DNA from 3 places in the Streptomyces sp. NPDC002032 genome. Region 3 is predicted to be linked to each of the others. Evidence: riboswitches for the same ligand, from Rfam matches in the RefSeq annotation. Region 3 holds a riboswitch; each other region holds the start of a gene.

What was found. Region 3 has a riboswitch for cyclic di-AMP ahead of ACFYYT_RS20900 (transglycosylase family protein). Riboswitches for the same ligand answer to the same signal wherever they lie in the genome.
Region 1: it holds a riboswitch for cyclic di-AMP, as region 3 does, so the genes downstream of both, ACFYYT_RS15435 (M23 family metallopeptidase) here and ACFYYT_RS20900 (transglycosylase family protein) in region 3, are expected to answer to the same signal.
Region 2: it holds a riboswitch for cyclic di-AMP, as region 3 does, so the genes downstream of both, ACFYYT_RS29225 (peptidoglycan DD-metalloendopeptidase family protein) here and ACFYYT_RS20900 (transglycosylase family protein) in region 3, are expected to answer to the same signal.

The regions. Positions count from the first base shown of each region.
Region 1 is NZ_JBIASM010000005.1:310,485-320,451, forward strand. It holds gene ACFYYT_RS15395 (hypothetical protein) at 1-32, opposite strand, end outside; gene ACFYYT_RS15400 (hypothetical protein) at 707-994, shown strand; gene ACFYYT_RS15405 (thymidine kinase) at 1,267-1,917, opposite strand; gene ACFYYT_RS15410 (nucleotide pyrophosphatase/phosphodiesterase family protein) at 2,122-3,327, opposite strand; gene ACFYYT_RS15415 (DUF5998 family protein) at 3,327-3,923, opposite strand; gene ACFYYT_RS15420 (GNAT family N-acetyltransferase) at 3,971-6,787, opposite strand; gene ACFYYT_RS15425 (HPr family phosphocarrier protein) at 6,997-7,278, shown strand; gene ACFYYT_RS15430 (GntR family transcriptional regulator) at 7,504-8,169, opposite strand; gene ACFYYT_RS15435 (M23 family metallopeptidase) at 8,374-9,168, opposite strand; cyclic di-AMP (ydaO/yuaA leader) riboswitch at 9,181-9,340, opposite strand; gene ACFYYT_RS15440 (M16 family metallopeptidase) at 9,527-9,967, opposite strand, start outside.
Region 2 is NZ_JBIASM010000016.1:106,795-116,761, forward strand. It holds gene hpnE (hydroxysqualene dehydroxylase HpnE) at 1-818, shown strand, start outside; gene ACFYYT_RS29195 (polyprenyl synthetase family protein) at 878-1,972, shown strand; gene shc (squalene--hopene cyclase) at 2,096-4,168, shown strand; gene ACFYYT_RS29205 (1-hydroxy-2-methyl-2-butenyl 4-diphosphate reductase) at 4,165-4,800, shown strand; gene hpnH (adenosyl-hopene transferase HpnH) at 4,806-5,837, shown strand; gene ACFYYT_RS29215 (aspartate aminotransferase family protein) at 5,834-7,237, shown strand; gene ACFYYT_RS29220 (tyrosine-protein phosphatase) at 7,347-8,165, opposite strand; cyclic di-AMP (ydaO/yuaA leader) riboswitch at 8,492-8,656, shown strand; gene ACFYYT_RS29225 (peptidoglycan DD-metalloendopeptidase family protein) at 8,661-9,683, shown strand; gene ACFYYT_RS29230 (SGNH/GDSL hydrolase family protein) at 9,847-9,967, shown strand, end outside.
Region 3 is NZ_JBIASM010000008.1:270,324-280,290, forward strand. It holds gene ACFYYT_RS20890 (cytochrome P450) at 1-889, shown strand, start outside; gene ACFYYT_RS20895 (transglycosylase family protein) at 1,050-2,096, shown strand; cyclic di-AMP (ydaO/yuaA leader) riboswitch at 2,371-2,540, shown strand; gene ACFYYT_RS20900 (transglycosylase family protein) at 2,543-3,286, shown strand; gene eno (phosphopyruvate hydratase) at 3,616-4,902, shown strand; gene ACFYYT_RS20910 (septum formation initiator family protein) at 5,001-5,489, shown strand; gene ACFYYT_RS20915 (DUF501 domain-containing protein) at 5,542-6,078, shown strand; gene ACFYYT_RS20920 (Ppx/GppA phosphatase family protein) at 6,075-7,061, shown strand; gene ACFYYT_RS20925 (NAD(P)/FAD-dependent oxidoreductase) at 7,667-9,055, shown strand; gene ACFYYT_RS20930 (cyclopropane-fatty-acyl-phospholipid synthase family protein) at 9,222-9,967, shown strand, end outside.

The sequences.
Region 1 (9,967 bases), on a different contig from region 3:
CCTGCTGCCACAACGCCTCCCCGTTCGTGCATGCAGAGGCCAACTTTATACGTTCAAGCCGAAGTTGGCGCGGGAGAACGCGCGGACTCAGTCGCCGAACCTTGCGCCCGAGAAGCGTGTCACCTTCCTGCACGAGCCCGCGCTGAGGGCCCGCGAGTAGAACACAACCAGCGGCAGCGTTCGGGCCGTCAGTCGCGCCACCTCACTTGGAAGATCTTGGGAGGCGATGACCGCCGCCCGACGGCTGGCCGACCACCCCGGAGCCGGTCCCCGTACGGAGGAAGGACCGCCTCCGTACAGGCCTTCCAGCGTCACAGACCGGTCACAGCGCCCACACAGCCACCCGAACCCCGCCAACATGGCGCGATGCGCACACACCGCACCATCACCTTCCTGGCTGCCGCGAGCGCCTTCGCTCTCACCGCGTGCAATCCTCAGGTCGCCGACAGCGGAAAGCCCTCAACGCCGGTCACTCCAGCAGCCACCCCTACGACGTCCAGTTCTGCTCCCTCCGCCAAGACGGCTGCTCTGCCCAACCTCGTGGGCAAGGGCCTCCAGACGGCCCAGGACGAAGCGCAGCGGGCAGGGTTCTTCGTCCTCACGTCACACGACGCCTGGGGCGTGAGCGGTTCCAGGCACTCGACCGGAACTGGAGGTCTGCAGCCAGACCCCCGGAGCGGGCGCGGGCCTCGACACCAAGACCGCCGTGGACTTCGGCGCGGTCAAGCTGGAAGAAACCTGCCCCGCCACAGACGCGCCCGCCCCGAAGCCGGCCGGCGACGTCATGCCGAACTTCGTCGGCCAGGGTATGAAGGCCGTCCGCTCCGCGCTCCCGGCCAACGCGAGCATCACCGTGAAGGACGCGGTGCAGAGCCGCATGGTCCTCCAGGAGTCGAACTGGAAGGTCTGCACCCAGGACCCGAAGTCCGGTGCAGCGCTCACCGGCCAGCCCTTGGCCTTCACCGCCGCCAAGACCGAGGAAGCCTGTCCCTAGCTCTCCGCATCGCCCGGCTTCACGCCCTCGCCCTCGGCTCCCTGGGGACAGGGGTTAGTCGCAGCCTCTGGCCACGCCTGTGGGGTAGCAGGGCCATACCGTTTCCCGAGAACGGCGGAAGCCATGGGCGACCAGTCGTGGGCCTCAGCCATTCGTGCAGGTCAGGGGTGCATCGTCCCAGTACACGCCAGGTGCCTTCTAAGCACTTGGCCGGCAGACTCAGCCGTTCCCGGCGTCGCGCACCCGACCAGGAACGCTCATGTGGCGGTCTATCAGGTGTGATTGACGGGGAGGACGTCCGGGGAGAGGGCTCCGGCCTGGGCCGAACCGCTGGTCATGCGGCGGCGGTGGTGCCGGCGGCAGAGGACCTCGTAGCCGATCTCCCCGGCCGGGCGGTTCACGTCACCGACCACGACCTGGGCGCCCTCGACCACCATCTCCCCGGCGACGGTGCGGGCGTTGTGGGTGGCGCGGGCTCCACACCAGCACAGGGCCTCCACCTGGAGCTGCTCGACACGGTCCGCCAGCTCGATCAGACGCTGGGAACCCGGGAAGAGCTTCGTGCGGAAGTCCGTGGTGATGCCGAAGGCGAAGACGTCCATGTCGAGGTCGTCCACGATGCGTGCCAGCTGGTCGATCTGCTCGGGCGCGAGGAACTGGGCCTCGTCCACGATTACGTAGTCCGCCTTGCCGCCCTGTGAGAGCTGGTTCACAAGGTACGCGTACAGGTCCATGCCCTCGGTGGCCTCGACCGCCTCCGTGACCAGGCCCAGGCGCGAGGAGAGCTTGCCCTCGCCCGCACGGTCGTCGCGCGTGAAGATCACGCCCTGGAGCCCGCGGGCCGACCGGTTGTGTCCGATCTGGAGCGCCAAAGTACTCTTCCCGCAATCCATGGTGCCGGAGAAAAATACCAATTCGGACATCAGAGGAGGGTGACCTTTCGGGGCGGGCAGACCGTGGGGCAGCGGTGACCGGCGACCCCTGCGTGAGATGGCGGATTCCCCAGCGAGTTGGTGCTCTTTCCGCAGTCCATCGTTCCGGAGAAGAACACCAGCTCGGGCATGGGAAGTACGGGACCTTTCAGGTCGGGGCGGCAGGGGGGGTGGGGCGGGATGGGGCGGGGGTGGTCAGGTGCGGACTTCGAGGAGCGGCACCAGTTGTTCGGCCGCCGTCATGGAGCCGTGCATGCCGACGAGCGCCGATTCGTTGGGCTCGTTGCGCGACGCGGTGATCGCCACGTCGGCCTGGGCGGCGGCGATCACGTCGCCGATCCGGCCGAAGACCCGCTCGTCGCACTCCCCCGGGGCCCCGAACCAGCCCAGTTCCAGGGCCTCTTCGCGGCCGGCGACCCAGAAGCGGTCGCCGAGCACCTCGCGCCACACGGTCAGGACGTCGGCCTCGGCGCCCGGTACCGCGTACACGTGCCGGGCCCGGCCCTCACCGCCGAGCAGGGCCACGCCCGCGCCCAGCTCCCAGTCGTCGTCGAAGTCGATGCGCGCCTCCTCGTCGAAGGGGACGTCCACCATGCCGTGGTCCGCGGTCACGTACAGCGCGGTGCGCGGCGGGAGTTGCTCGACGAGGCGCTGGACCAGGCGGTCCACGTACATGAGCTGGCCGCGCCAGGCGTCGGAGTCCACGCCGTGCCGGTGTCCGGCCCCGTCGAGCTCGCTGTAGTACGTGTAGACGAGCGAGCGCTCACCGGCGGCGAGCTGGATCGCCGCGAGGTCCATCCGTTCCTCGCCGGTCATCCGCCCGTGGAAGGTGCCGCCGCTGAGGGCGATCTTCGTGAGCGGGGTGCTCTGGAAGGCGGGCGCGGACACCTGGGCGGTGTGCACCCCGGCCGCGTCGGCGAGCTGGAACACGGTCGGGTACGGCTGCCAGGGCTTCGGCGGGGTCCACGGCTGCCAGCGGAGCTGGTTCATCAGCTCGCCGGAGGCCGGATTGCGCACGGCGTAGCCGGGCAGGCCGTGCCGGGCGGGGGGCAGGCCGGTGCCGACGGAGGCCAGCGAGGTGGCGGTGGTCGCCGGGAAGCCGGCGGTGATCGGCCGGCCGGTGCCGCCGCGCGAGCCCGCGAGGAGGGAGGTGAGGTACGGGGCCTCGGCGGGGTGGGCCTTGATCTGCTCCCAGCCCATGCCGTCGACCAGGAACACGCAGTTCCGGTCGGCCGGGGTGAGCTCGGCGATCCCGGCGGTGAGACCGGGCACGCCCTGTCCGGCGGCCAGGGTCGGCAGCAGGTCGGCGAGAGAACCGGTCCCGTAGTGCGGGACCGGGGCGCCGGCGAGGTCGAGCAGTTCCGGTTCGTCCTGCCAGTTCGGCGGCGCGGAGTACGACATCAGCGGGCGGAGGTGGCGGTCGCCGCCGTGGCTTCCGAGAGCGCCTGGGCGAAGACCAGGGTCTGGCGGACCGTCTCCGGTCCGTCGCCCGCCTCGCTGACGCGCAGGCTCAGGTCGTCGGCGGTGGAGTTGCCGGTGTAGCCGTGGTCGGCGTCGCAGTTCGCGTCGCCACAGGCGGCGGGCTCCAGGTCGATGCGCGAGACCGCGCCCCAGCCGATGGTCAGGACGACCTCGCGGGGCAGCTGGCCGGGCGTGTACGACTCCGGATTGGCCACGACGCGGCTCAGCACCACCGAGGAGATGCTGGCGAGCTTGACCGACTCGGTGGAGGTGGTCGCGTACGGGGAGGGGGACCCGGCGTCGGCGGCCTGCTCGTCGGTGTGGCTGACGATGAAGCGGTTGCCGGTCAGCACCAGGACGGTGACGTGCCGGCGCACCTCGTTGGAGTCGAAGGTGGTCTCCTGGTGGACCAGGTACGACGAGATCGGCTCGCCGCCCACGGCGGCCTCAACCGCCTCGGCCACGAGGGCCGGGTAGTAGCCGCTGCGCTCGATCGCCGCGCGCAGCCCCTGGGTCGTCGTACCGGATTTCGCCATGAGGTCCATCCTAAGGCCCGTACGGGGTCCCCCTACCTGCCCGGCGGTCAGTAGCTGGGAAGGGTGCGCGGGCCGAGGTCGGTGCGGGCGGGCGGATGGCCCACGCGGACGGTGGCGCTGAGCACGGAGAGGCCGTCCGTGGCGACGACGACCGGCTCCAGGCTGACGCCCGCCACCTCGGGGTGGTCGTCGACGAGCCGGGACAGCCTGAGCAGCAGTTCCTCCAGGGCCCGGGTGTCCACGGGGTCGCTGCCGCGCCAGCCGAAGAGGAGGGGTGCGGCGCGGATGGAGCGGATCAGCGCGGCCGCGTCCCGGTCGGTGGCGGGAACCAGGCCGTGCGCGGTGTCGCCGAGCAGCTCCGAGGCGACTCCGGCGAGTCCGAAGGACAGGACGGTGCCGGCGGCCGGGTCGACGACGGCCCGCACGACGGTGTCCACCCCGCGCGGTGCCATCGCCTGGACCACCGGGAGCAGCTCGGCGGGTTTGCCGAGGGTGTCAGTGAGCTCCTCGTACGAGCGCCGCAGCTCGGCCTCGGTGGTCAGGTCGAGGCGTACGCCGCCCAGGTCGGCGCGGTGGCGCAGGTGGGGGGCGGTGGTCTTGAGGGCGACCGGGAACCCGAGGATCCGGGCCGCGCGGACGGCGGCGTCGGGGCCGGGGGCGGGCAGGACGGCCCGGACCGGGATCCCGTAGCGGGCGAGCAGCTCGCGGGCGTCGGCCTCGTCGAGGGTCAGGGCGGTGCCCTCGGGGACCGCGGCCAGCAGGGTGGCGAGCTGGGCGGCGGCGCCGGTCTCGTCGATGTCCTCGTACTCGGGGACCTGGCCGGCCTCGGCGTTGGCGCGGCGCCACTGGCCGTAGCGGACGGCTTCGGCGAGGGCCTTCACGGCGCGCTCGGCGGCGGGGTAGGCGGGGATCCGCCGGCCGGGGCGCGGGTCGGCCCGGGGGGCGGCCGGCGCGGGGGCGGGCGCGGTCCGCAGGCCCGGCTCGGCGGGGGCGGGCGGGGCGGGTGGTGTGGGCGGGGCCGGTGGGGCGGCCCGTACGGCGGACAGCGCCTCGACCAGCGCGCCAAGCTCCACGTGGACCACCGCGACGGGCTTGCCGGGGACCTCGGCGGCCGCCTCCCGCAGGGCCTCCGCGAGGTCGTCGGCCAGCGCGTGCTCGCTCACCCAGGGGATGGCGGTGACGACGACGGCGTCGCAGTCCTCGGAGGCGAGGGCCGCGGACAGGGCGGCCCGGAAGTCCGCCGGGGTCGCGGCCGTGGTCAGGTCGAGCGGGGGCCGGGGGCGCAGGCCCTCGCCGAGGCAGGCGTCGTACGTGAGCACGCCGAGGGATTCGGAGTTGCCGAGGATGGCCACCCGCGGTCCGGCCGGGACCGGCTGCCCGGCCAGCAGCAGGCCGACGTCGACCAGCTGGGTGATGGTGTCGACGCGGATGACTCCGGCCTGGCGCAGCAGCTCGGAGACGGTGGCGTCGGGCAGCCGGGTCCCGGGGACCACGTGTCCGGCGGGGGTGTGCCGGCCGCCGCGGGCGACGACGACCGGCTTGACGGCGGCGGTGCGGCGGGCGAGCCGGGTGAACTTGCGCGGGTTGCCGAGGGTCTCCAGGTAGAGCAGGGCCACATCGGTGGCCTCGTCGTCGTACCAGTACTGGAGGATGTCGTTCCCGGAGACGTCGGCCCGGTTCCCGGCGGACACGAAGGACGAGAGGCCCTCGCCGCGCCGCAGCAGCCCGGACAGCAGGGCGATCCCGATCGCGCCGGACTGGGTGAACAGGCCGATCCGCCCCCGGGCGGGGGCGGGCGCGAGCGAGGCGTTGAGTTCCACGTCCGGCGCGGTGTTGATCACCCCGAAGGCGTTCGGGCCGATGAGCCGCATCCCGTAGGAGCGGACCTGGCGCACCAGTTCGCGCTGGCGGGCCAGTCCGGCCGGGCCGCTCTCGCCGTATCCGGCCGACAGCACCACCAGCCCCTGGACGCCGTGCTCCCCGCAGGCGGCGACCGCGTCGGGGACCCGGTCGGCGGGGACGGCGATGACGGCGAGGTCGACGGGGGCGCCGATGTCGGCGACGGTGCGGTAGGCCCGCACCCCGTCGAGCAGGTCCCCGCCGATGCCGGGGGCGCGGGCCGCGTTGACGGCGTAGAGGTGGCCGTGGAAGCCGCCGTCGCGCAGGTTGCGCAGCGCGGCGGAGCCGACGCCGGAGCCGGAGCGGCTGACGCCGATCACCGCGACGGAGCCGGGGGCGAGCAGCCGCTGGACGGAGCGGGCCTCGGCGCGCTGTTCGCGGGCGCGCTGGACGGCGAGGGACTCGGCGGTGGGTTCGAGGTCGAGGGTGAGGTGGACGGAGCCCTCCTCGAAGCTGCGCTTCTGCTGGTAGCCGACGTCCGTGAACACCTTGATCATCTTGGTGTTGGCGGGCAGCACCTCCGCGGCGAACCGGCGGATGCCGCGTTCCCGGGCGACCGCGCCGATGTGTTCGAGGAGGGCGGAGGCGACCCCGCGTCCCTGGTGGGCGTCCTGGACGAGGAAGGCCACCTCGGCCTCGTCGGCGGGGACCGGGGCCGGGCGGCCGTCGGGGCCGATGCGGTCGAAGCGGACGGTGCCGATGAACTCGCCGCCGATGGTCGCGGCGAGGCCGACCCGGTCGACGTAGTCGTGGTGGGTGAAGCGGCGCACGTCGCGGTCGGAGAGCCGGGGGTAGGGGGCGAAGAACCGGTAGTACTTCGACTCGTCCGAGACCTGTTCGTAGAAGCTGACCAGGCGGCCCGCGTCCTCGGTCGTGATGGGGCGGATCCGGGCCGTGCCGCCGTCGCGCAGCACGACGTCCGCTTCCCAGTGGGCCGGGTACGAGGGGTCCGACTCGGTGGTCATGGGGCCACCTTAAGGGGCGGCGCGGCCCCGTGGCGGGGGTGACGTACGGGCCGGACGCGGCGCGCGCGGCGGATGCGGCGGGCCGGGGCAAAGCAGTGCAAGCTGGGGAGGGCCGAACGGCGGTGGAAAGGGGCCGAAGGTCGGTCCGAGCAGTCCGGGCGTCGTGAGAGACTGGTCTAGACAACCGTAAGAACCTGAAGGGCATCACCATGGCAGAGCGCCGCGTCAACGTCGGCTGGGCCGAGGGCCTGCACGCTCGTCCCGCCTCGATCTTCGTCCGGGCGACGACCGCTTCCGGCGTCCCGGTGACCATCGCGAAGGCGGGCGGCGACCCCGTCAACGCCGCTTCCATGCTGGCGGTCCTGGGCCTGGGCGCCCAGGGCGGCGAGGAGATCGTTCTCGCTTCCGAGGCCGAGGGTGCGGACGCCGCGCTGGACCGCCTCGCGAAGCTGGTCGCCGAGGGCCTCGAGGAGCTCCCGGAGACCGTCTGACCCTTCGGGTCCGGTAACGCGGAAGCCGCTGTCCCCCCACCCCGGGGACGGCGGCTTCCGCGTTTTCCGGCTCCGCTCGGGCTCGGGCTCGGGATTACGGCTTACCGCTCCGGCTCCGGTTCCGGCTTACGGAATGGAAGGCATTTCCGAGAATTCCGGCCACCAAAGAATACGGCGGCCGTCGAGATATCGGATCCGCTCACCCCTCTGTATACGGCACCCTTGTTAATAACGACCGCTCGCCGTGTTGACGGCAGGTTGCGAAGTCCTCACCCGCGGCCGGTGCACGACGGCGGCCCGCTGCGCGTGCAAGGCGGTCAGCGCCGCAGCCCGTTCCGCGTCCCCGCGCGCCACCGCGTCCACGATCGCGCCGTGCTCCGCCCAGGAGTCCGCCGGCCGCGCCGGCGCCCCCACCACGTACATCCAGGCGATCTTGCGCCGGGTCTGGATCAGCAGGGCGGTCAGCCCGGGACTCCCGGACGCCTGGGCGAGCGTCTCGTGGAACCAGCCCCCCAGGGCCCGTAGATCCTCCCCCTGCCCCTTGCGGGCCCGTTCCTGGCCCAGCCTGACCAATCCGCGCAGCACCTTGAGGTGGGCCTCGGTACGCCGCCGGGCGGCCCGGGAGGCGGCCAGCGGTTCGAGCAGCGCGCGCAGCTCCAGCAGATCGGCGGCCTCCTGCTCGGTCGGCTCCGCCACGCAGGCGCCGGCGTGCCGCCGCGTGGTGACGAAGCCCTCGGACTCCAGAGTGCGCAGCGCCTCGCGCACGGGGACGCGCGAGACCCCGTAGCGCCGGGCGAGCACCTCCTCGGTCAGCCGGCCGCCCGGACCGAAGAAGCCGGAGACGATGTCGTCGCGGATCGCTGTGCACACCGCGTGCGCCGGAATACGCAAGGCCGGACCTCCGCTGGATTATCCGCCCGGCACCTTCGCCGGATTCGGGACCGTGCTGCGACTCTATTGCAGCTCACGATAATTTCCGATGACGGCCGGATATCCGAAACATTTCGCCGCGGCGGGCAGGACGAAGAAGGCCCCGGCTCTGGGAGCCGGGGCCTTCTTCCGAAGTGCGGGGTGGTGCGGGTGGTGCGGTGCGGGTCAGACGCCGACGCCGTGGCTGCGCAGGTAGGCGAGCGGGTTGATGTCCGAGCCGTACTGGGGGCCGGTGCGGGCCTCGAAGTGCAGGTGCGGGCCGCTGGAGTTGCCCGTGGAGCCCGACAGGCCGATCTGCTGGCCCGCGGTGACCTTCTCGCCGACCGAGACGTTCAGCGAGACCATGTGGCCGTACTGGGTGTAGGTGCCGTCGTTGTGCTTGATGACGACGTTGTTGCCGTACGCGCCGCCCCAGCCGGCTTCGACGATGACGCCCGCGCCGACCGCGTGGACCGAGGTGCCCTCGTCGGCGTGGAAGTCGATGCCCGTGTGGCTGCCGGAGGACCACATGCCGCCGCCGGCGCCGTACTGGGTGCTGACGTACGAGCCCTCGATGGGGGCGACGAAGGTGTTGAGGCGCTTGCGCTCCTCGTCGCGGGCGGCGCGCTCGGCGGCCTCGCGCTCGGTCTTCGCCTTGGCCTCGGCGGCCCGCTTGGCCTCCGCGGCCCGCTGCTTGGCCTCGGCCTCGGCCTGCGCCTGGGCGGCGACGGCCTCGGCGGCGACCTGCTGCGACGCGGCCTGCACCTCGAGGTCGTCCTGGAGGCCGTCGGCGACGACGATCGCGGTCTGGCCGGTCTCCTCGACCGAGGGGGCGCTGTGGTCCGCGGCGAACGCCGGGGCGGCGACGGCGGCGACCACACCCGTGGTGGCGAGGGCGGCTACACCGGCATAGCCGGCGGTCTTGCGGCTCAGACGGCTGGAACCACGGTGCTTACCGGCGACACGACTGCCAGAGGCCATGAAGGGGTTGATCCTTTCCTTCCCTCTCGCCTACCGGGTTAGCTGACGGGTTCGGAGCAGGAAGGTCTCCTACGGGCCTCCTCTGACGAGGCGGTCCGATTCACCCCAGGGACTGATGTGGGTCCCCGGCTCCCCAGGCTCGCGCCTGACGGGGACTCGGCGATCGCTGTCCGGTGCCGCCGGTGCGGCGGTCACAAGTGACGGACAGCACGTCCGACGCTAGGCGGATCATCAGTCAATCGCCAAACACACGAGCCCTTTTGTTGCGTACGCCACACCCCATACGCGCAACCACACGACGAAACAGACAAAAGGGGCTCCGGCGGATGATCCGCCGAAGCCCCTCCCAAACGCACCGTCAGTTCGTGACGACGGTGACCGCTCCGATGCCGAGGGCCCGTACGGGCTCCTCGATCTGGGCCGCGTCGCCCACCAGGATCGTCACCAGCCGGTCCACCGGGAAGGCCCGCACGACCGCCGAAGTGGCCTCCGCCGTACCGGTTTCGGCCAGCCGTGCGTACAACTGCGCCTGGTAGTCGTCGGGGAGCTCCTGCTCCACCTGGTCCGCGAGGGTGCCCGCGACGGCCGCGGCCGTCTCGAACTTCAGCGGGGCGACGCCCACCAGGTTCTGCACGGCCACGTCGCGTTCGGCGTCGGTCAGACCCTCCGCGGCGAGCGTGCGCAGCACCTTCCAGAGGTCCTCCAGCGCGGGACCGGTGTTGGGGGTGTCCACCGAACCGCTGATGGCGAGCATCGAGGCGCCCTTGCCGTCGGCGGTCGAGCGCAGCACCTGGCCGAA
Region 2 (9,967 bases), on a different contig from region 3:
GGTCCTCCCTGGGGCTGGCCGCCATGGTCTTCAAGACCGGCCTGCTCTCCGAGAACGGCGCCGCAGACATCGGCTGGGCCCGCGTACCGCTGGGCGACCTCCACGACACCCTCGCCCGCAAGGCCCTCGACGCCGCCGGCGTACGCACCGAACTGCGCAGCCGCGTCACCTGCCTGTCCCGTACCGACGAAGGCCACTGGCGCGTGGACACCGAGGAGGAGTCGCTGCGGGCGGGCACCGTCGTCCTCGCCGTCCCGCAGCGCGAGGCCCACGCCCTGCTCCCGCCCGGCGCGCTGGCCGACCCGGACAAGCTCCTCGACATCGCCACCGCGCCCATCCTCAACGTGCACGTGGTGTACGACCGCAAGGTGCTCCGGCAGCCCTTCTTCGCCGCGCTCGGCACCCCCGTCCAGTGGGTGTTCGACCGCACCGACGCCTCCGGCCTCACCGACGGCGGCCAGTACCTGGCCCTGTCCCAGTCGGTGGCCCAGGACGACATCGACGAACCCGTCTCCGTCCTGCGCGCCAAGTACCTCCCCGAACTGGAGCGGCTGCTGCCCGCGGCCCGCGGCGCGAAGGTGCGCGACTTCTTCGTCACCCGCGAGCGCACCGCCACCTTCGCCCCCACCCCGGGCGTCGGCCGGCTGCGCCCCGGCCACCGCACCGACACGCCGGGGCTCTATCTCGCCGGTGCGTGGACCGCGACCGGCTGGCCCGCGACCATGGAGGGCGCCGTACGCAGTGGCCTCGGCGCCGCGCGGGCGGCACTGGAGACCCTGGGCCGCCCCGCCGGAGATCCTCTGCGGGAGACGGCATGACGACGACCACGACCACCAGCACGACCGGCACAGCACGTACAGGAACCAGAGGAGAGCCAGTGAACCCGGGGAACCCGGCTGTCGAGAACACGGCTGCCAGTGTGGGCACGGCCGGCGGGGAGAAGGCGGACACGCTCGCCCTCCTGGAGCGCGGCCGCACGCTGTCGACCCCCGTGCTCCGCGCCGCCGTAGACCGGCTCGCGGCGCCCATGGACACCGTCGCCGCCTACCACTTCGGCTGGATCGACGCCCAGGGCAACCCGGCGGACGGCGACGGCGGCAAGGCGGTGCGCCCCGCCCTCGCCCTGCTCTCCGCCGAGGCCGCGGGCGCCTCCGCGGAGGTCGGCGTTCCCGGAGCCGTCGCCGTGGAGCTCGTCCACAACTTCTCGCTGCTGCACGACGACCTGATGGACGGCGACGAGCAGCGCCGCCACCGCGACACGGTGTGGAAGGTGCACGGACCGGCGCTGGCGATCCTCGTCGGCGACGCCCTCTTCGCGCTGGCCAACGAGGTCCTGCTGGAGCTCGGCACCGTCGAGGCCGGCCGTGCCGCCCGCCGGCTGACCACCGCCAGCCGCAAGCTCATCGACGGCCAGGCCCAGGACATCTCCTACGAGCACCGCGAGCGCGTCAGCGTCGAGGAGTGCCTGGAGATGGAGGGCAACAAGACGGGCGCCCTGCTCGCCTGCGCGGTCTCCATCGGCGCCGTCCTCGGCGGCGCCGACGACCGCACCGCCGACAAGCTGGAGGAGTACGGCTACCACCTCGGCCTCGCCTTCCAGGCCGTCGACGACCTCCTCGGCATCTGGGGCGACCCGGACGCCACCGGCAAGCAGACCTGGAGCGACCTGCGCCAGCGCAAGAAGTCCCTGCCGGTGGTCGCCGCCCTCGCGGCCGGCGGACCCGCCTGTGAGGAACTGGCGGAGCTGCTCGCCGCCGACGCCAAGAGCAACGACTTCGAGAACTTCTCCGAAGCGGAATTCGCCCACCGGGCCTCGCTCATCGAGGCCGCCGGCGGGCGCCAGTGGACCGCCGACGAGGCGCGCCGCCAGCATGCGGTGGCGATCCGCGCCCTCGACGACGTGAACATGCCGCAGCGGGTGCGGGACCAGCTCGTCGCCCTCGCCGACTTCGTCGTCGTGCGCAAGAGGTGATCGCCACCCGGCAGCGGATATAGCGCGAGTCGCCGGCCGGTACGCCTCTCCCCACGGGGAGGCGTACCGGCCGACGGCAGAACCCCAGCACAGCAGAGGACACTGTTCGAAGGGGAAGAAGCCATGACTGCGACGACCGACGGTCCCGGTGCGATGGCCGGCGGCGCGGATCCGGAACACGAGGGCGCGGTGGCCGCGACGGCGCCACCGCCGCCCGCACGCGCCACCGTGGCCGACAGGCCGCCCGGCGCCACGGACCCGGCCGGGGAACTGTGCCACGGCGTCCGGCAGGCCGCCGACCGGGCCATCCGCGAGCTGCTGGACCGCCAGGACGCGGCCGGCTGGTGGAAGGGCGACCTGGAGACCAACGTCACCATGGACGCCGAAGACCTGCTGCTGCGGCAGTTCCTCGGCATCCGCGACGAGGCCGTCACCCGGGCCGCCGCCCTCTTCATCCGCGGCGAACAACGGGACGACGGCACCTGGGCCACCTTCCACGGCGGACCGCCCGAACTCTCCGCGACCATCGAGGCGTACGTCGCCCTGCGGCTGGCCGGGGACCCGCCCGACGTCCCCCACATGGCCCGCGCCTCGGCCTGGATCCGGGCCCACGGGGGGATCGCCTCCGCCCGGGTGTTCACCCGGATCTGGCTGGCCCTCTTCGGCTGGTGGAACTGGGACCACCTGCCCGAACTCCCGCCCGAGCTGGTCTTCCTGCCACCCTGGGTGCCGCTGAACATCTACGACTTCGGCTGCTGGGCCCGCCAGACCATCGTCCCCCTCACCGTCGTCTCCGCGCTGCGGCCCGTCCGCCCGGCGCCCTTCCCCCTGGACGAGCTGCACACCGACGCCCGCGCCCCCTACGCGGCCAGACCACTTGCTCCGCTGGCCAGTTGGGACGGCGCCTTCCAGCGCATGGACAAGGCCCTGCACGTCTACCGCAGGTTCGCCCCGCGCCGGCTGCGCAAGGCCGCCATGACCGCCGCGGGCCGCTGGATCATCGAACGCCAGGAGAACGACGGCTGCTGGGGCGGGATCCAGCCACCCGCCGTGTACTCGGTCATCGCCCTGCACCTGCTCGGCTACGACCTGCGGCACCCGGTGATGCGGGCCGGGCTGGAATCCCTCGACCGCTTCGCCGTCTGGCGCGAGGACGGCGCCCGGATGATCGAAGCCTGCCAGTCCCCGGTCTGGGACACCTGCCTCGCCGCCATCGCGCTGGCCGACGCGGGCCTGGCCCCCGACCATCCGGCCCTGGTCAAGGCCGCCGACTGGATGCTCGGCGAGGAGATCCGGCGCAGCGGCGACTGGGCCGTGCGCCGCCCCGGCCTCGAACCCGGCGGCTGGGCCTTCGAGTTCCACAACGACAACTACCCCGACATCGACGACACCGCCGAAGTCGTACTGGCCCTGCGCCGCATCCGGCACCCCGAACCCGCGAAGGTCGAGGCGGCCATCGCCCGCGGGGTGTCCTGGAACCTCGGCATGCAGTCGAAGAACGGCGCCTGGGGCGCCTTCGACGCCGACAACACCAGCACCCTGCCCAACCGGCTGCCCTTCTGCGACTTCGGGGAGGTCATCGACCCGCCCTCCGCCGACGTCACCGCCCACGTGGTGGAGATGCTCGCCTTCGAGGGGAAGGCCGCCGACCCCCGCACCCGCCGCGGCATCGCCTGGCTGCTCGCCGAACAGGAGCCCGACGGCGGCTGGTTCGGCCGCTGGGGCACCAACTACGTGTACGGGACGGGCTCGGTGGTCCCGGCCCTCACCGCCGCCGGCGTGGCCCCCGAGCACCCCGCGATCCGGCGGGCCGTGCGCTGGCTGGAAACCGTACAGAACGGGGACGGGGGATGGGGCGAGGACCAGCGCTCCTACCAGGACCGCTCCTGGGCCGGAAAGGGCGCCTCCACCCCCTCGCAGACCGCATGGGCGTTGATGGCCCTGCTGTCGGCGGGCGAGCGCGGGGGCAAGGCCGTCGAGCGGGGACTGGCGTACCTGGTGGAGACCCAGCGCCCCGACGGGACCTGGGACGAGCCCTACTTCACCGGCACCGGTTTCCCCTGGGACTTCTCCATCAACTACCACCTCTACCGGCAGGTGTTCCCGCTCACCGCGCTCGGCCGCTACCTCCACGGCGAGCCCGCCGTGCCCGGCCGCGCCCGTACCCCCGCGGCCCGCGCCGAGGAGGCCGGATGACCTCCGCCGCCCGGCCCCCGCTGCTGATCGCCTGCGCCCTGCGCATCGAGGCGGCGGCCCTGCGCACCGCGCGCGGCGGCGGCGCGCCGGACGGGGCGCTGCTGCGCACGGGCATGGGCCCGCGCGCGGCCGAGCGCGCCGTCGTACGGGCCCTGGGGCGGCCCGGCATGGCGGGGGCCGCCGTCCTGGCCACCGGCTTCTGCGCCGGTCTGCTCCCCGGCATGAACCCCGGCGACCTGGTCGTCGCCGAGGAGACCCGGGACCCACGGGGCACGGTCGCCTGCACCGGCCCCACCCTGCTCGCCGAGGCACTGGCCCGGGCCGTTCCCGGCCGGACCGTGCACACCGGCGCACTGACCGGATCAGACCACGTCGTCCGCGGCCAGGAGCGCGCCCGGCTGCGCGCCACCGGCGCCGTCGCGGTCGACATGGAGTCCGCGGCCACCCTGTGGACCGCGCACGACCACGGCGGCCGCCCGGTTGCGGCCGTCCGGGTGATCGTGGACGCTCCGGAGCACGAGCTCGTCCGTATCGGCACGGTCCGCGGTGGAATATCGGCCTTCCGTGTGCTGCGTGCCGTACGGCCCGCGTTTTATGACTGGCACCGTTCGTTGCTGCTCCCCAGGAGGTGAGCCAGATGGCCATGCCGTTGCGACAGTCCATCAGGGTCGGGACCTATCTTCTCGAACAGAAGCTCCGCAAGCGCGAGAAGTTCCCGCTGATCGTCGAGCTGGAGCCGCTCTACGCCTGCAACCTGGCCTGTGAGGGGTGCGGGAAGATCCAGCACCCGGCCGGGGTGCTCAAGCAGCGCATGCCGGTCGCCCAGGCGGTCGGCGCCGTCCTGGAGTCCGGGGCGCCGATGGTGTCCATCGCGGGCGGCGAGCCCCTGATGCATCCGCAGATCCACGAGATCGTGCGCCAGCTGGTGGCGAAGCGGAAGTACGTCTTCCTCTGCACCAACGCGATGCTGCTCCGCAAGAAGATCGAGAAGTTCACCCCGTCCCCGTACTTCGCCTTCGCCGTCCACATCGACGGACTGCGCGAACGCCACGACGAATCGGTGGCCAAGGAAGGCGTGTTCGACGAGGCCGTGGCGGCGATCAAGGAGGCGAAGCGGCGGGGATTCCGGGTCACCACCAACTCGACCTTCTTCAACACCGACACCCCCCAGACGATCATCGAGGTGCTGAACTACCTCAATGACGACCTCCAGGTCGACGAGATGATGATCTCGCCCGCCTACGCCTACGAAAAGGCACCCGACCAGGAACACTTCCTGGGCGTCGAACAGACCCGGGAACTCTTCAAGAAGGCATTCGCCGGCGGCAACCGGCGGCGCTGGCGCCTCAACCACTCCCCGCTCTTCCTCGACTTCCTGGAAGGAAAGGCGGATTTCCCCTGCACGGCCTGGGCCATTCCCAATTACTCGCTCTTCGGCTGGCAGCGCCCCTGCTACCTGATGAGCGACGGCTACGTGCCCACGTACCGGGAACTGATCAACGACACCGACTGGAGCAAGTACGGCCGCGGCAAGGACCCGCGCTGCGCCAACTGCATGGCGCACTGCGGCTACGAGCCCACCGCCGTCCTCGCCACCATGGGCTCCCTCAAGGAGTCCCTGCGCGCGGCCCGGGAGACGATCGGCGGCAACCGGGCCCCCTCGTCATGACGCCCCGGCCCGAAGGGGGCGGGGGCTTCGACCTCGCCGCGCTCCTCGCCGAGCGCGGCGGGGAGCGGTACGAGCTGCACGCCCGACACCTCAACCACCAGCTGCCCCGGATGCTGCACACCATCGGCTTCGACAAGGTGTACGTGCGCGCCGAGGGCGCCCACTTCTGGGACGACGAGGGCAACGACTACCTCGACATGCTGGCCGGGTTCGGGGTCATGGGCCTGGGCCGCCACCACCCCGTGGTGCGCCGGGCCCTGCACGACGTACTGGACGCCCAGCTCGCCGACCTGACCCGCTTCGACTGCCAGCCGCTGCCCGGGCTGCTGGCCGAGAAGCTGCTCTCGTACAGCCCCCACCTGGACCGGGTCTTCTTCGGGAACAGCGGCACCGAGGCGGTGGAGACCGCCCTGAAGTTCGCCCGGTACGCCACCGGGCGGGGGAGGATCCTCTACTGCGACCACGCCTTCCACGGGCTCACCACGGGCTCCCTGTCGGTCAACGGCGAAGGCGGCTTCCGGGACGGCTTCGCCCCGCTGCTGCCCGATACGAAGATCGCGCTCGGGGACCTGGCCGCCCTGGAGCGCGAGCTGGCGCGCGGGGACGTCGCCGCGCTGATCGTCGAGCCGGTCCAGGGCAAGGGGGTGCTCGCCGCCCCGCCCGGATTCCTGCTCGCCGCGCAGGAACTGCTGCGCCGCCACAAGGCGCTGCTGATCGCCGACGAGGTCCAGACGGGCCTCGGCAGGACCGGCGATTTCTACGCGTACCAGCACGAGCCGGGAGTGGAACCGGACCTGGTGTGCGTGGCCAAGGCCCTCTCCGGCGGCTACGTCCCCGTCGGCGCGACCCTGGGCAAGGACTGGATCTTCCGGCGGGTCTACTCCTCCATGGACCGGGTGCTGGTGCACTCCGCGAGCTTCGGCTCCAACGCGCAGGCGATGGCGGCCGGGCTGGCCGTGCTCAGCGTGATGGAGGACGAGGAGGTCGTGGCGAACGCCCGGGCCATGGGCGACCTGCTGCGCGGCCGGCTCGCGGCCATGGTGGACGAGTACGAGCTGCTGCACGAGGTGCGGGGGCGCGGGCTGATGATCGGCATCGAGTTCGGGCGGCCGTCCTCCCTGGGGCTGCGCAGCCGCTGGGCCGTGCTCCAGGCGGCCCGCAAGGGACTGTTCGCGCAGATGGTGGTGGCCCCGCTGCTGAGCAGGCACCGGATCCTCACCCAGGTCTCGGGCGACCACCTGGAGGTGATCAAGCTGATCCCGCCGCTGATCGTCGACGAGCGGGACGTGGACCGGTTCGTCGGCGCCTTCCGGGAGGTCATGGACGAGGCACACGGCGGGGGCGGGCTGATGTGGGACTTCGGCCGGACCCTGATGAAGCAGGCGGTCGCCAACCGCTGACCCGGTGCGCGCCGGGGGGCCCGGTACGCACCGGGCCCCCTGGCGCGCGATCTCCTTGGCGCGTCCCCCTGGCGCGGCCCCCGGCTGGGCCGGGGCCGGGGGCCGGGGCTCAGTCCAGCAGCCGGTCGCGCAGCCGTTCCAGGGTGGCGGGGGCCAGGCCGAGCCCCTCGGTGAGGTAGCGCTCCGTTCCGCCCCACCGCTCGTCGATCGTCCCGAACGCGGCGAGCAGGTACTCGGCGCGCGCGTCGAACAGCGGCGCCAGCAGCTCCATCACCTCGGGGGAGCGTTCCTCGGCCGCGTCGCCGCCGCGCCGCACCCGGTAGCGGTTGTGCGGGGCGTTGGACTCCAGGTAGTCCGCCACGATCGCCTCGCGCCCGACGCCGAGCGCGAGCAGGGTCACCGCGATCGACACGCCCGCCCGGTCCTTGCCCGCGGCGCAGTGCATCAGCGCCGGGACGCTGTCCTCGGCGAGCGCGTGCACCACCCGGGCGTGCTCGGCCGTACGGGAGAGGATCATGGTCCGGTAGGACTGGGTCATCCGGGCCGCCGCCCTGCCCTCGCCGAGCGCGGTCCGGAGCTGGCCGAGGTCCCCTTCGCGGACCATCTTCCAGAACTCCCGGCCGTCGGCCGGGTCCGTCAGCGGGATGTTCACGTTGCGGACACCCGTCAGCTCGACGTCCGGGCCCTCCAGCGCCATGTCCGCCCCGTTGCGGAAGTCGAAGACGGTGTGCAGACCGAGCGTCCGGAGGAACTCCGCATCGGTTTCGGTGGCATGTGCGAGATGTCCGCTTCGGAACAGCCGTCCCGGCCTGACCCTCCGCCCGTCGGCGCCGGCCAGGCCGCCCACGTCGCGGAAGTTGCGGACGCCGGTCAACTCCGGTGCGGGCTCGGGGCCGCCGGGCAGGGGCTGGGGTATCTGCTGGGTCACGTGTGCTCCTCCGGGTGGTCCTGGTGGTCGCGAGTGTCCGAATTGATCGCTTTGGGGCCAACTTGCCATAGGTGAAGGCGAGATCGCGCCAAGCCCCGTGAGCCAGATCATACGGTGACCGTCCGTGCCTGATCGCGATGTGTGAATTCCCTTGCCAGAGCGGCTGTTGCCGTCCAGGAATGGACGCAGGGTGACGGGAATTCCGTTGATCCCTCATACCTGCGATTCCGTCAGGGAATTCATGGCTTGTTGTGTACGGCCCCGCTCGATTACCTTCGCGATCGATCCGGGTGGACCGCCTAATCCTGCCGCCGCCCGGGAACCGCACCCGACCATCGACGCTCGCGGCAGGAGCGGGGGAACCAGGTAAGCCGCCGTTCCGGATCATTTCCGGACGGCTCGGGGTGAAGTCGTACGCGTGCACCGCGGGTACGGCCGGAGATCTCCAGTCCGAACCCGACAGCTCACCTCGCAGGCGACGGAGAGGAATTCGCCATGCCCGCAAAGGGTAAGCACCGCCGCCCGAAGTCCCGATCCCTGTCCCGCGGCCTCGCCGTGGCCGGCACCGGCGGCGCCGCCCTCGCGCTGCCGCTGATGGGTGCCGCCGGCGCGCAGGCGGCCGCCCCGGCCGCGACGCCCGCACAGGCCGGGCTGTCCGCGCCGCTCCCCGAGGCCCTCCGGACCGCCGCCCCCGCGCCGGCGTCGGCCGCCGCCGCCCCGGCCGTCTACACCGTCGTACCGGGCGACTACCTGTCGAAGATCGCCGCCGAGCGCCACCTCTCGGGGGGCTGGGAGAAGCTCTACGACGACAACCGCGAGGCCGTCGGAGCGAACCCCTCCCTCATCCACCCGGGACTCCGGCTGACGCTCGGCGCCCCCGCCCGGGCCGCCGCCCCCAAGGCCCCTGAGGCCCCGGCCGAGGGATCCTCCACCAAGGCTCCGGCGGCCGACGAGGCGCCGTCCGACCAGGGCGCCACCGGTGACACCGCCGCCGACGCGGCCCCGGCCCCGAAGTCCGCCGCCCCGCAGGGGCAGCGCACCCGGGTCCCCGCCCAGCGTCCGGCGCCCGCCGGGTCCACGGCCCCGGCCGAGTCCGCCGCCCCCGCCACCGGCTCCGGTTTCGTCGCCCCGGTCGACGGCGGCACCTCCACCCCGTACCACCAGAGCGGCAGCATGTGGTCCTCCGGCTACCACACCGGCGTCGACTTCATAGCGAGCACCGGCACCACCGTCAAGGCGGTCGGCGCGGGCACCGTCGTTTCCGCTGGCTGGGGAGGCGCGTACGGCAACGAGGTGATCATCAAGCACGCCGACGGCAAGTACTCCCAGTACGGCCACCTCTCCCAGCTGTCCGTCTCGGCGGGCCAGAGCGTCACCGCCGGGCAGCGCATCGGCCTCTCCGGCGCCACCGGCAACGTGACCGGCCCGCACCTCCACTTCGAGATCCGCACCGGACCGTCGTACGGCTCTGACATCGACCCGCTGGCCTACCTCCGCTCCAAGGGCGTGAGCGTCTGACGGCTGCCGCCGCGGCGGCTCGGACACGCGTGGGGCCGGGGCCAGAGGGGGGTCCCGGCCCCACGTGTACTTATTCCTTATCCCTCGCGTGGTATAGATCACGGTCCGTCAACCCCTCATTACGTTGGCGTAGGTTGGTTGCGGGGGTGAAGGATGGTGTCCCGTGGCAGCGACGACGACGACACCCAAGACCATCGGCTCGTACGCGGCGATCGGGGACAGCTTCACCGAGGGCGTGGGGGACCCCGGACCGGGGGATTCGTATCTCGGCTGGGCGGACCGGC
Region 3 (9,967 bases):
GCTCACCGACCACCTGATCGACCGGATCGTCGAGAAGGCGGGGGACGCGGAGACGGGCGAGGCCGATCTCATCCATGAGTTCGCCTTCCCGCTCCCCATCTACGCCATCTGCGAGATGCTCGGCGTACCGCGCGAGGACCAGGACGACTTCCGCGACTGGGCCGGGATGATGATCCGCCACGGCGGCGGCCCGCGGGGCGGAGTGGCCCGGTCCGTCAAGCAGATGCGGACGTACCTCGGGGAACTCATCCACCGCAAGCGGGATGATCTGGGCAATGACCTCATCTCGGACCTGATCCGGGCGAGCGACCACGGGGACCACCTCACGGAGGCGGAGGCCACCGCGATGGCCTTCATCCTGCTGTTCGCCGGCTTCGAGACCACGGTGAACCTGATCGGCAACGGGCTGCACGCCCTCTTCATGAACCCGGACCAGCGGGTGCGCCTCCAGGACTCCCTCGCGGCGGGGGAGAGCGCCCTCCTGGAGACCGGCATCGAGGAACTCCTGCGCTACGACGGCCCGGTGGAGCTGGCCACCTGGCGGTTCGCCACCGAGCCCCTGACCCTCGGCGGCCGGGACGTCGCCGCCGGGGACCCCGTCCTGGTGGTCCTCGCGGCGGCCGACCGCGACCCCGCCCGGTTCGCGGACCCGGACACCCTGGACCTCTCCCGGAGTGACAATCAGCACCTCGGCTACGGCCACGGCATCCACTATTGTCTCGGCGCCCCGCTCGCCCGTCTCGAAGGCCAGACGGCGCTCGCGACTTTGCTGACGCGTCTGCCGGATCTGGAACTTGCCGTTCCCCCTGCCGACCTGCGCTGGCGCGGCGGGCTCATCATGCGGGGCCTGCGCACCCTGCCGGTCCGCTTCACACCCCGAAACGGTTGAGCGCGGCCCGCGCCGCGGGGCGGCGGCGCGCCCGCCCGGCAACACGGCTCCGGATTCCGGTCGCCTGACCGGAAGTCAGTCCACCGTCGAACTTGTGACATCCGTTCGAAGGCGGCTAGGTTCTGCCGTTACCCCGCCGTTATGCGAAAGGTGCAGCCTCATGCGTTCCGGGAACGGCCGCCACAGACGTCCCCGCCAGGTACCCGCCCTGGTCGTCACCGCCGGAGTCACCGGCTCCGCCCTGGCCCTGCCGCTGCTCGCGGCGGGCAGCGCGGGTGCCGCGGACACCGCCACCTGGGACAAGGTCGCCGACTGCGAGAGCGGCGGCACCTGGAGCGCCAACTTCGGCAGCGGAGCCTACGGCGGGCTCCAGTTCACCCTGGAGCAGTGGAAGAACGCGGGCGGGCTCGCCTACGCCGAGCGCCCCGACCTCGCGAGCCGCTCCCAGCAGATCGCCGTCGCCGAACGGGTGCTGGCCTCCCAGGGCCCCCAGGCGTGGCCGCTGTGCTCCGCCTCGGCCGGGCTGACCCAGCAGGGGCCGGCGGCCCAGGTGGACCCGGGCAACGCCCCGGGGCCGGTCGCCCCCTCCCCGTCCCGGCCGGACGCCTCGGTGCCCGCCACCGGCTCGGGCGGGAAGCCGACGGACTTCGGCGCCCCGACCCCGCAGCCGGGCTCCTCGCCCTCCGCCGGCCCGAGCGGCCTGCCGGACTACCCCCTGGGTCCCACCAGCGGACTGCCCGTCATGCCCGACCCGGACTATTCGGTGCCCTCCACCGACCTGTCGGTGCCGCCGACGACCACCCCGGCCACTCCGGGAACCCCGTCCACCCCGGGGACGCCCTCCACCCCGGCGGACCCGACCGCCCCGACGGCCCCGGTCAGCCCGACCGCCCCGGTGGACCCGACGGCCCCGGCCGTCCCCGGGGCCACCCCGGGAGCCGCCACCCCCGCTGCCGAGAAGGGCGACGGCGCGGGCAAGCACCGCGGCCCGGCGGCCATCGAGGTGCCGGCGGCCCCTGGCGCGGCGTCAGGCGCCGCCGCGGAGCCCACGTACACGGTGAAGCCGGGCGACAGCCTCGCCGCCATCGCCCACGCCAACGGGCTCACGGGGGGCTGGAACGCCCTCTACCAGGCCAACGAGCAGGTCATCGGCGGGGACGCGGACCTCATCAAGCCCGGCCAAAACCTGGATCTAACCAAGGAATAGGGGCAGTTCGGGCATCCGGAAAGAGCTGAATGTCCGTTATCGGCAAGTGAGACATGCGTCTCTTCCGGTCAACTGGCGTGTCTCGTTCCGGAACTTCCGCAAACCCTGCCCTCACCTGCGCAAACGTGCACTTTCGGAACGCAAGTAGGCCGGTTTCTCCCTGATGTCGCGCGTTGAACATCCGGGAGAGACCTGTCTACCTTCTGAATCGCTCGCCACCGCGAGCTCCTTCGACCGCATCGCCGAATCCTGCCGGCGGACGGAGGGAACAGTCGTCGCGCAAGCGCCGAAGGCAGGAGCGGGGGAACCAAGGTAGTCGCCGGGAACGGCCGTTGAGAGACGGTCACGACCGGCTAGGGGTTAAGCCACGTGCTCGACACGTGACCGGGCAACTCATCCGCCCGAACCCGACAGCTCACCTCGAAGGCGTCGGTGAGGAGAAATCCATGCTGCTTTCCGGCAAGGGCAAGCACCGCCGCGGCTCCAAGGCCGTCCGCATCGTCACGCTCGCCGGTGTCGCCGGTGTCGCCGTCGCGGCCCCGCTGATGGCCGCCGGCTCCGCCAGCGCCGCCACCGCCACGGAGTGGGACAAGGTCGCCTCCTGCGAGTCCGGCGGCAACTGGGCCATCAACTCGGGCAACGGCTACTACGGCGGTCTCCAGTTCTCCGCCTCCACGTGGGCCGCGTACGGCGGCAAGGCGTACGCCGCGCAGGCCAACCAGGCCTCCAAGTCGCAGCAGATAGCCATCGCCGAGAAGGTCCTCAAGGGCCAGGGCAAGGGCGCCTGGCCGTCCTGCGGCGTCGGCCTGTCCAACTCCTCGTACAACGGTGGCGGCTCGACCTCCACCCCGGCGAAGCCGAAGCCCGCCACGCAGCCCGAGGCCGCGAAGCCCGCGAAGCCCGCGCCCGTGAAGCCGGCCACCCCGAAGGCGGAGTCCAAGCGCCCCGCCGAGGCCCCGGTCACCCGCTCCGAGCGCTCCGAGACCCCGGCGCCGGTCAAGACCGCCCCGAAGTCCGGCGCCGTGAAGACCGGCAACGGCTCGTACGAGGTCAAGGAGGGCGACACCCTCGGCACCATCGCCCAGGCCAACGGCGTCCAGGGCGGCTGGGAGAAGCTCTTCGAGCTCAACAAGGACATCGTCGACGACGCTGACCTGATCTTCCCGGGCCAGAAGCTGAAGGTCGGCTGAACTCCCGCGCAACAACCCGGCCGCGCCCGCTGACGGCGCGCCACCCGTGACACCGTGACACCGTCCGCCGCCCGGCGCGTATCCCCCCACGCGCCGGGCGGCGGCGTGCTGTCCGCCCAGCCGCCCGTCCCGACGGGCCTCCCGGCGCCGCCGAGGGTGCCCGCGTCCCGGAGCCGTATGTCCGGGAAGAGGGGTATTCGGTCCCTTTTTCGTCCCAGGACCCGGGCGGTCGGACGGTCGAGTGCCCCGAGCCGGTTAGGCTCTAGTCGGCAAGGCCGTCCCACGGCCTGACACGCCACCGCACACCCAGCGTCACATCCCAGAAGGAGATGCTCGTGCCGTCCATCGACGTCGTCGTAGCCCGGGAAATCCTGGACTCCCGAGGCAACCCCACGGTCGAGGTCGAGGTGGGCCTCGACGATGGCAGCACCGGCCGTGCTGCCGTTCCGTCCGGCGCCTCCACCGGTGCATTCGAGGCCATCGAGCTCCGTGACGGTGACCCCAACCGTTACATGGGCAAGGGTGTCGAGAAGGCCGTCCTCGCCGTCATCGAGCAGATCGGCCCGGAGCTCGTCGGCTACGACGCCACCGAGCAGCGCCTGATCGACCAGGCCATGTTCGACCTGGACGCCACCGACAACAAGGGCTCCCTCGGCGCCAACGCCATCCTCGGCGTCTCCCTGGCCGTCGCGCACGCCGCGTCCGAGGCCTCGGACCTGCCGCTCTTCCGCTACCTCGGCGGCCCGAACGCGCACCTGCTGCCCGTTCCGATGATGAACATCCTCAACGGTGGGTCGCACGCCGACTCCAACGTCGACATCCAGGAGTTCATGATCGCCCCGATCGGCGCGGAGTCCTTCTCCGAGGCGCTGCGCTGGGGTGCCGAGGTCTACCACACCCTCAAGAAGGTCCTGCACACCAAGGGCCTGTCCACCGGCCTCGGTGACGAGGGCGGCTTCGCCCCGAACCTGGAGTCCAACCGCGCCGCGCTGGACCTCATCGTCGAGGCCATCAAGCAGGCCGGCTACGTCCCGGGCAAGGACATCGCGCTCGCGCTCGACGTCGCCGCGTCCGAGTTCTACAAGGACGGCAAGTACGAGTTCGAGGGCCAGTCCCGCTCGGCCGCCGAGATGACCGAGTACTACGAGGAGCTCGTCTCCGCGTACCCGATGGTCTCCATCGAGGACCCGCTGTACGAGGACGACTGGGCCGGCTGGAAGACCCTCACCGACAAGCTGGGCTCCAAGGTCCAGATCGTCGGCGACGACCTCTTCGTCACCAACCCGGAGCGCCTGGCCCGCGGCATCGAGGAGGGCTCCGCGAACGCCCTGCTCGTGAAGGTGAACCAGATCGGTTCGCTGACCGAGACCCTCGACGCCGTCGAGATGGCGCAGCGCAACGGCTTCAAGTGCATGATGTCGCACCGCTCCGGCGAGACCGAGGACGTCACCATCGCCGACCTCGCCGTCGCCGTGAACTGCGGCCAGATCAAGACCGGCGCCCCGGCCCGCTCGGACCGCGTCGCCAAGTACAACCAGCTGCTGCGCATCGAGGAGATCCTCGACGACGCCGCCGTGTACGCGGGCCGCTCCGCCTTCCCCCGCTTCAAGGGCTGATCGGGGCCCGCGGGTCTCGCCTCCGTACGTCCCCGCACTCGGTCCCGTACCGTGTGCGGGGACGTATTGCGTAGTGCGCGCACAGGGGAGGCGGGACCATGGCCGGGAACCGGGATCGGTTCTCCACCTTCTCGACGGCGACCAGGCTGCGCCAGCTCGGCGAACGCACCGCGGCGCACGTCTACCGCTCGCAGTCCCGCCGGGTCGTCCGCCGCAGCCGCCTCACCGGCCGGGCGGCCCTGCTGGTGCTCGTCCTCTGTACCCTGGTCGTCGCCCTCGCGTATCCGATGCGCCAGTACGTGTCCCAGCGCTCGGAGATCGCGGACCAGCAGCGGGCCGCCGACGACGCGCGCAAGCGCCTCGACCAGCTCCGCGACGAGAAGGCCCGCTGGCAGGACCCCGCCTACGCGGAACAGCAGGCCCGCAGACACCTGCACTTCCTGCGCCCGGGGGAGATCGGCTACATCATGACCGACCCCGGTTCCGGCGCAGCCGAACACCGTCGCGGCGGGCAGTCCGGATCCGACCGGCCCTGGTACTCCAACGTCTGGGACGGGGTCGACAAGGCCGACCGTCCCGGCGAGTGAGCCCCGCGCCCGCCCGTACCCATCCACGAGAACGAAGAGACCCCCTCCAGGCATGCAGACGCCCCCGCCCCAGACCGACCGGACCGAGCCGACCGACGCGGACATCGAAGCGTTCCAGCAGCAGCTCGGCCGCCCGCCGCGCGGGCTGCGCGCCATCGCGCACCGCTGCCCGTGCGGCCGGCCGGACGTCGTCGAGACCGCCCCGCGGCTGCCCGACGGCACCCCCTTCCCGACGCTGTACTACCTGACGTGCCCCCGGGCGGCCTCCGCCATCGGCACGCTGGAGGCCAACGGCGTCATGAAGGAGATGCAGGCCCGCCTCGCGCAGGACCCCGAGCTGGCCGCCGCCTACCGGGCCGCGCACGAGGACTACATCGAGCGCCGTGACGCCATCGAGGTGCTCCAGGGCTTCCCGAGCGCCGGCGGCATGCCGGACCGGGTGAAGTGCCTGCACGTGCTCGTCGGCCACTCGCTGGCGGCCGGCCCCGGGGTGAACCCGTTCGGCGACGAGGCCCTGGCGATGCTGCCCGAGTGGTGGGCCAAGGGCGCCTGCGTCACCCCGTGCGCGGAGCGGAAGGAATCCGAGTGACCCGGGTCGCGGCCGTCGACTGCGGTACGAACTCCATCCGCCTGCTCGTCGCGGACTGCGACCCCGCCACCGGGGAGCTCACCGAGCTGGACCGGCGGATGACCGTCGTCCGGCTCGGCCAGGGCGTGGACCGGACGGGCCGGCTGGCCCCGGAGGCGCTGGAGCGCACCTTCGCGGCCTGCCGCGAGTACGCGGCGGTGATCAAGGAGCTGGGCGCCGAGCGGGTGCGTTTCGTGGCCACCTCGGCCTCGCGCGACGCCGAGAACCGGGACGAGTTCGTCCGGGGCGTGCTGGACCTCCTGGGCGTGGAGCCCGAGGTGATCTCCGGTGATCAGGAGGCGGAGTTCTCCTTCACCGGCGCCACCAGGGAACTCACCGGCCGCACCGACCTGGAGCGGCCGTTCCTGGTCGTGGACATCGGCGGCGGTTCGACGGAGTTCGTGGTCGGCGAGGAGCACGTGAGCGCCGCCCGCTCGGTGGACGTGGGCTGCGTCCGGATGACCGAACGCCACCTGGTGGTGGACGGCGAGGTCACCGACCCGCCGACCGCCGCCCAGATCGCCGCCATGCGCGCGGACATCGAGGCGGCGCTGGACCTGGCCGCCGAGACGGTCCCGCTGGAACGGGCCCGCACCCTGGTGGGCCTGGCGGGCTCGGTGACCACGGTCGCCGCGATCGCCCTTGACCTGCCGGCGTACGACAGCGCGGCGATCCACCACGCCCGCATCCCCTACGAGCGGGTCCGCGAGATCAGCGAGCGCATGCTGACCTCCACCCACGCCGAACGCGCCGCGATCCCGGTGATGCATCCGGGCCGGGTCGACGTGATCGGCGCCGGCGCCCTGGTCCTCCTGGCGATCATGGAACGGACCGGCGCGCGGGAGGTCGTGGTCTCGGAGCACGACATCCTCGACGGCATCGCCATCAAGACCGCCGAAGAGGCGCAAGAGGCCGAGGCCGGCCGGGGACCCCTGGCCCACTGAGCCGCCGAACGAGGGGCTCCGGCCAACCGGCCGGAGCCCCTTCCGCCCGTCCTCGGAGGCTGCGTCAGACGTCGCTGCGTCGCGCGGGGCGCTTGGATGCCGCCGTGGTGGTGGACCGGCGGGCGGGGGTGGGGGCTGAAGATCGGGTTCCGCCCGATGGCGGGCTCGTGGGCGGGGCGAGGGAGGGCCGGGGGGCGGCCGCGTACGGGCCGTGCGCGGGCCCCGGAGAGGGCCTTCGGGGGCCGAAAGTCCCTTGGTCCACATGAACTTCGTGAAGTTCTTCACAAGGAAATCCGGGCCATTGGGCCAACAGAAGGTCCGTTCGAGGCCTTCTAGGGGGTCGCAGGGCCGTTTCTCCGTGCGTTTGTGTGAAGAAAGGACGCGACGGGTTTCGTATCAGAGGTAGCGACGAAGGCCGGTGGTCCAGTCCGGTTCAGGCCTCGGAGGCCAGTTCAGGACGGGTGAACAACGATTCCCGGGGGGTCGTGGTTCCCGTTGTCCGCCATGATCTGGGTCACGTGGGCCGCGCAGTGTAACAGAGGCCTTGTGTCGCCTTGTGAAGGGGCTCACGAGCGTCACCCCTTGGGGTGCTGGATACTCGTTGCATGAGCACCACGGAGCGTCCCAGGATCCTCGTTGTAGGAGGTGGGTACGTAGGCCTGTACGCAGCCAAGCGCATCATGAAGAAGATGCGCTACGGCGAGGCGACCGTCACGGTCGTCGACCCGCGCTCGTACATGACCTACCAGCCCTTCCTCCCCGAAGTGGCCGCAGGCAGCATCTCGCCTCGGCACGTCGTCGTACCGCTGCGACGCGTGCTGCCCAAGGCAGAGGTTCTCACCGGCCGGGTCACCACCATCGACCAGGACCGCAAGGTCGCCGTCGTCACGCCGCTGGTCGGCGAGGCGTACGAGCTGCCCTTCGACTACCTGGTGATCGCGCTCGGCGCCGTCTCGCGCACCTTCCCGATCCCCGGCCTCGCCGAACAGGGCATTGGCATGAAGGGCGTGGAAGAGGGCATCGGCCTGCGCAACCACGTCCTTGAGCAGCTCGACAAGGCCGAGTCCACGACGGACGAGAACGTCCGCCGCCGCGCGCTCACCTTCGTCTTCGTCGGCGGCGGCTTCGCCGGCGCCGAGACGATCGGCGAGGTCGAGGACATGGCCCGCGACGCCGCGAAGTACTACTCCACGATCAAGCGCGAGGACATGCGCTTCATCCTGGTCGACGCGGCCGACAAGATCCTTCCCGAGGTCGGGCCCAAGCTCGGCACCTGGGGCAAGGAGCACCTCGAGTCGCGCGGCATCGAGATCTACCTGAACACCTCCATGGACTCCTGCGTGGACGGCCACGTGGTGCTGAAGAACGGCCTGGAGGTCGACTCCAACACCATCGTGTGGACCGCGGGCGTCAAGCCCAACCCGGTCCTGGCCCGCTACGGCCTGCCGCTGGGCCCGCGCGGTCACGTGGACGCCGAGCCGACCCTCCAGGTCAAGGGCACGGACTACATCTGGACCGCCGGCGACAACGCCCAGGTTCCCGACATGGCCGCCCGCAAGGCCGGCGTCGAGAACGCCTGGTGCCCGCCGAACGCCCAGCACGCGCTGCGCCAGGCCAAGGTCCTCGGCGACAACGTCATCTCCGGCATGCGCGGCTTCCCGCAGTCGGAGTACTCGCACTCCAACAAGGGTGCGGTGGCGGGCCTCGGCCTCCACAAGGGCGTCGCGATGATCGTCATGGGCAAGATGAAGATCAAGCTCAAGGGCCGGCTCGCCTGGTACATGCACCGTGGCTACCACGGCATGGCCATGCCGACCTGGAACCGCAAGATCCGCGTCTTCGCCGACTGGACCCTCGGCATGTTCCTCAAGCGCGAGGTCGTCTCCCTCGGTGCGCTGGAGACCCCGCGCGAGGAGTTCTACGAGGCCGCCAAGCCGGCCCCGGCTCCGGCCGCCGCCGCGACGGCTCCGGCCGCCAAGGCCAAGGCCTCCTGACCCGGCGCGCTCCGGCAGGACCCTGAGCAGTACCAGCACGTCCCCGAAGGGGCCGCCCGCCATCCGTGGTGCGGGCGGCCCCTTCGGCGTACCCGGGCGCGGGATCCGGTTGGCGCGGCCCCGGAATGGGTAGGCCGTCCGGTCGGAACTTATGGAGGTGCCTACGATGACCGACGCCGCGCCGCGGCTGGCCGCTCTGGCCGAGACCCTGCTGGGCGCCCCCCTGCCCGTCCGCATACGGGCCTGGGACGGCAGCGAAGCCGGGCCCACCGCCGGACCCACCCTCGTGCTCAACCACCGGCGCGCCCTGCGCCGGATCCTGTGGAAGCCCGGGGAGCTGGGGCTGGCCCGCGCCTGGGTCGCCGGGGACCTGACGGTCGACGGCGACCTGTTCGACGTCCTGGACCGGGTGGCCGGGCTGCTCTGGGAGCGGGACCCCGCGCCCGCGGCCGCGCCGCCGCCCGCGGGCCGCGGCAAGCCGGCCGCCCTGCGCCCGCACCTGCCCGCCAGGGCCGCCGGGGCGGCCGCGTTACTCCGCGATCCGGCGACCCGGGCCGCCGTACGGGAGCTGGTGGGGCTGGCCCGGCCCTGGACCGCGCCGCCACCGCCCCCCGAGGAGGCCGTCCGCCGGGGCGGTCCCATCCACTCCAAGCGCCGCGACAGCCAGGCGATCAGCCACCACTACGACGTGGGGAACGAGTTCTACGAGCGGGTGCTGGGCCCCTCGATGGTGTACTCGTGCGCCTACTGGAGCCCCGGCGGCACCCTGGAGGAGGCCCAGCGCGACAAGCTCGACCTGGTCTGCCGCAAGCTCGGCCTGAAGGAGGGCGACCGGCTCCTCGACGTCGGCTGCGGCTGGGGCTCCATGGTGCTGCACGCGGCCCGCGAGTACGGGGTCCGGGCCACCGGTGT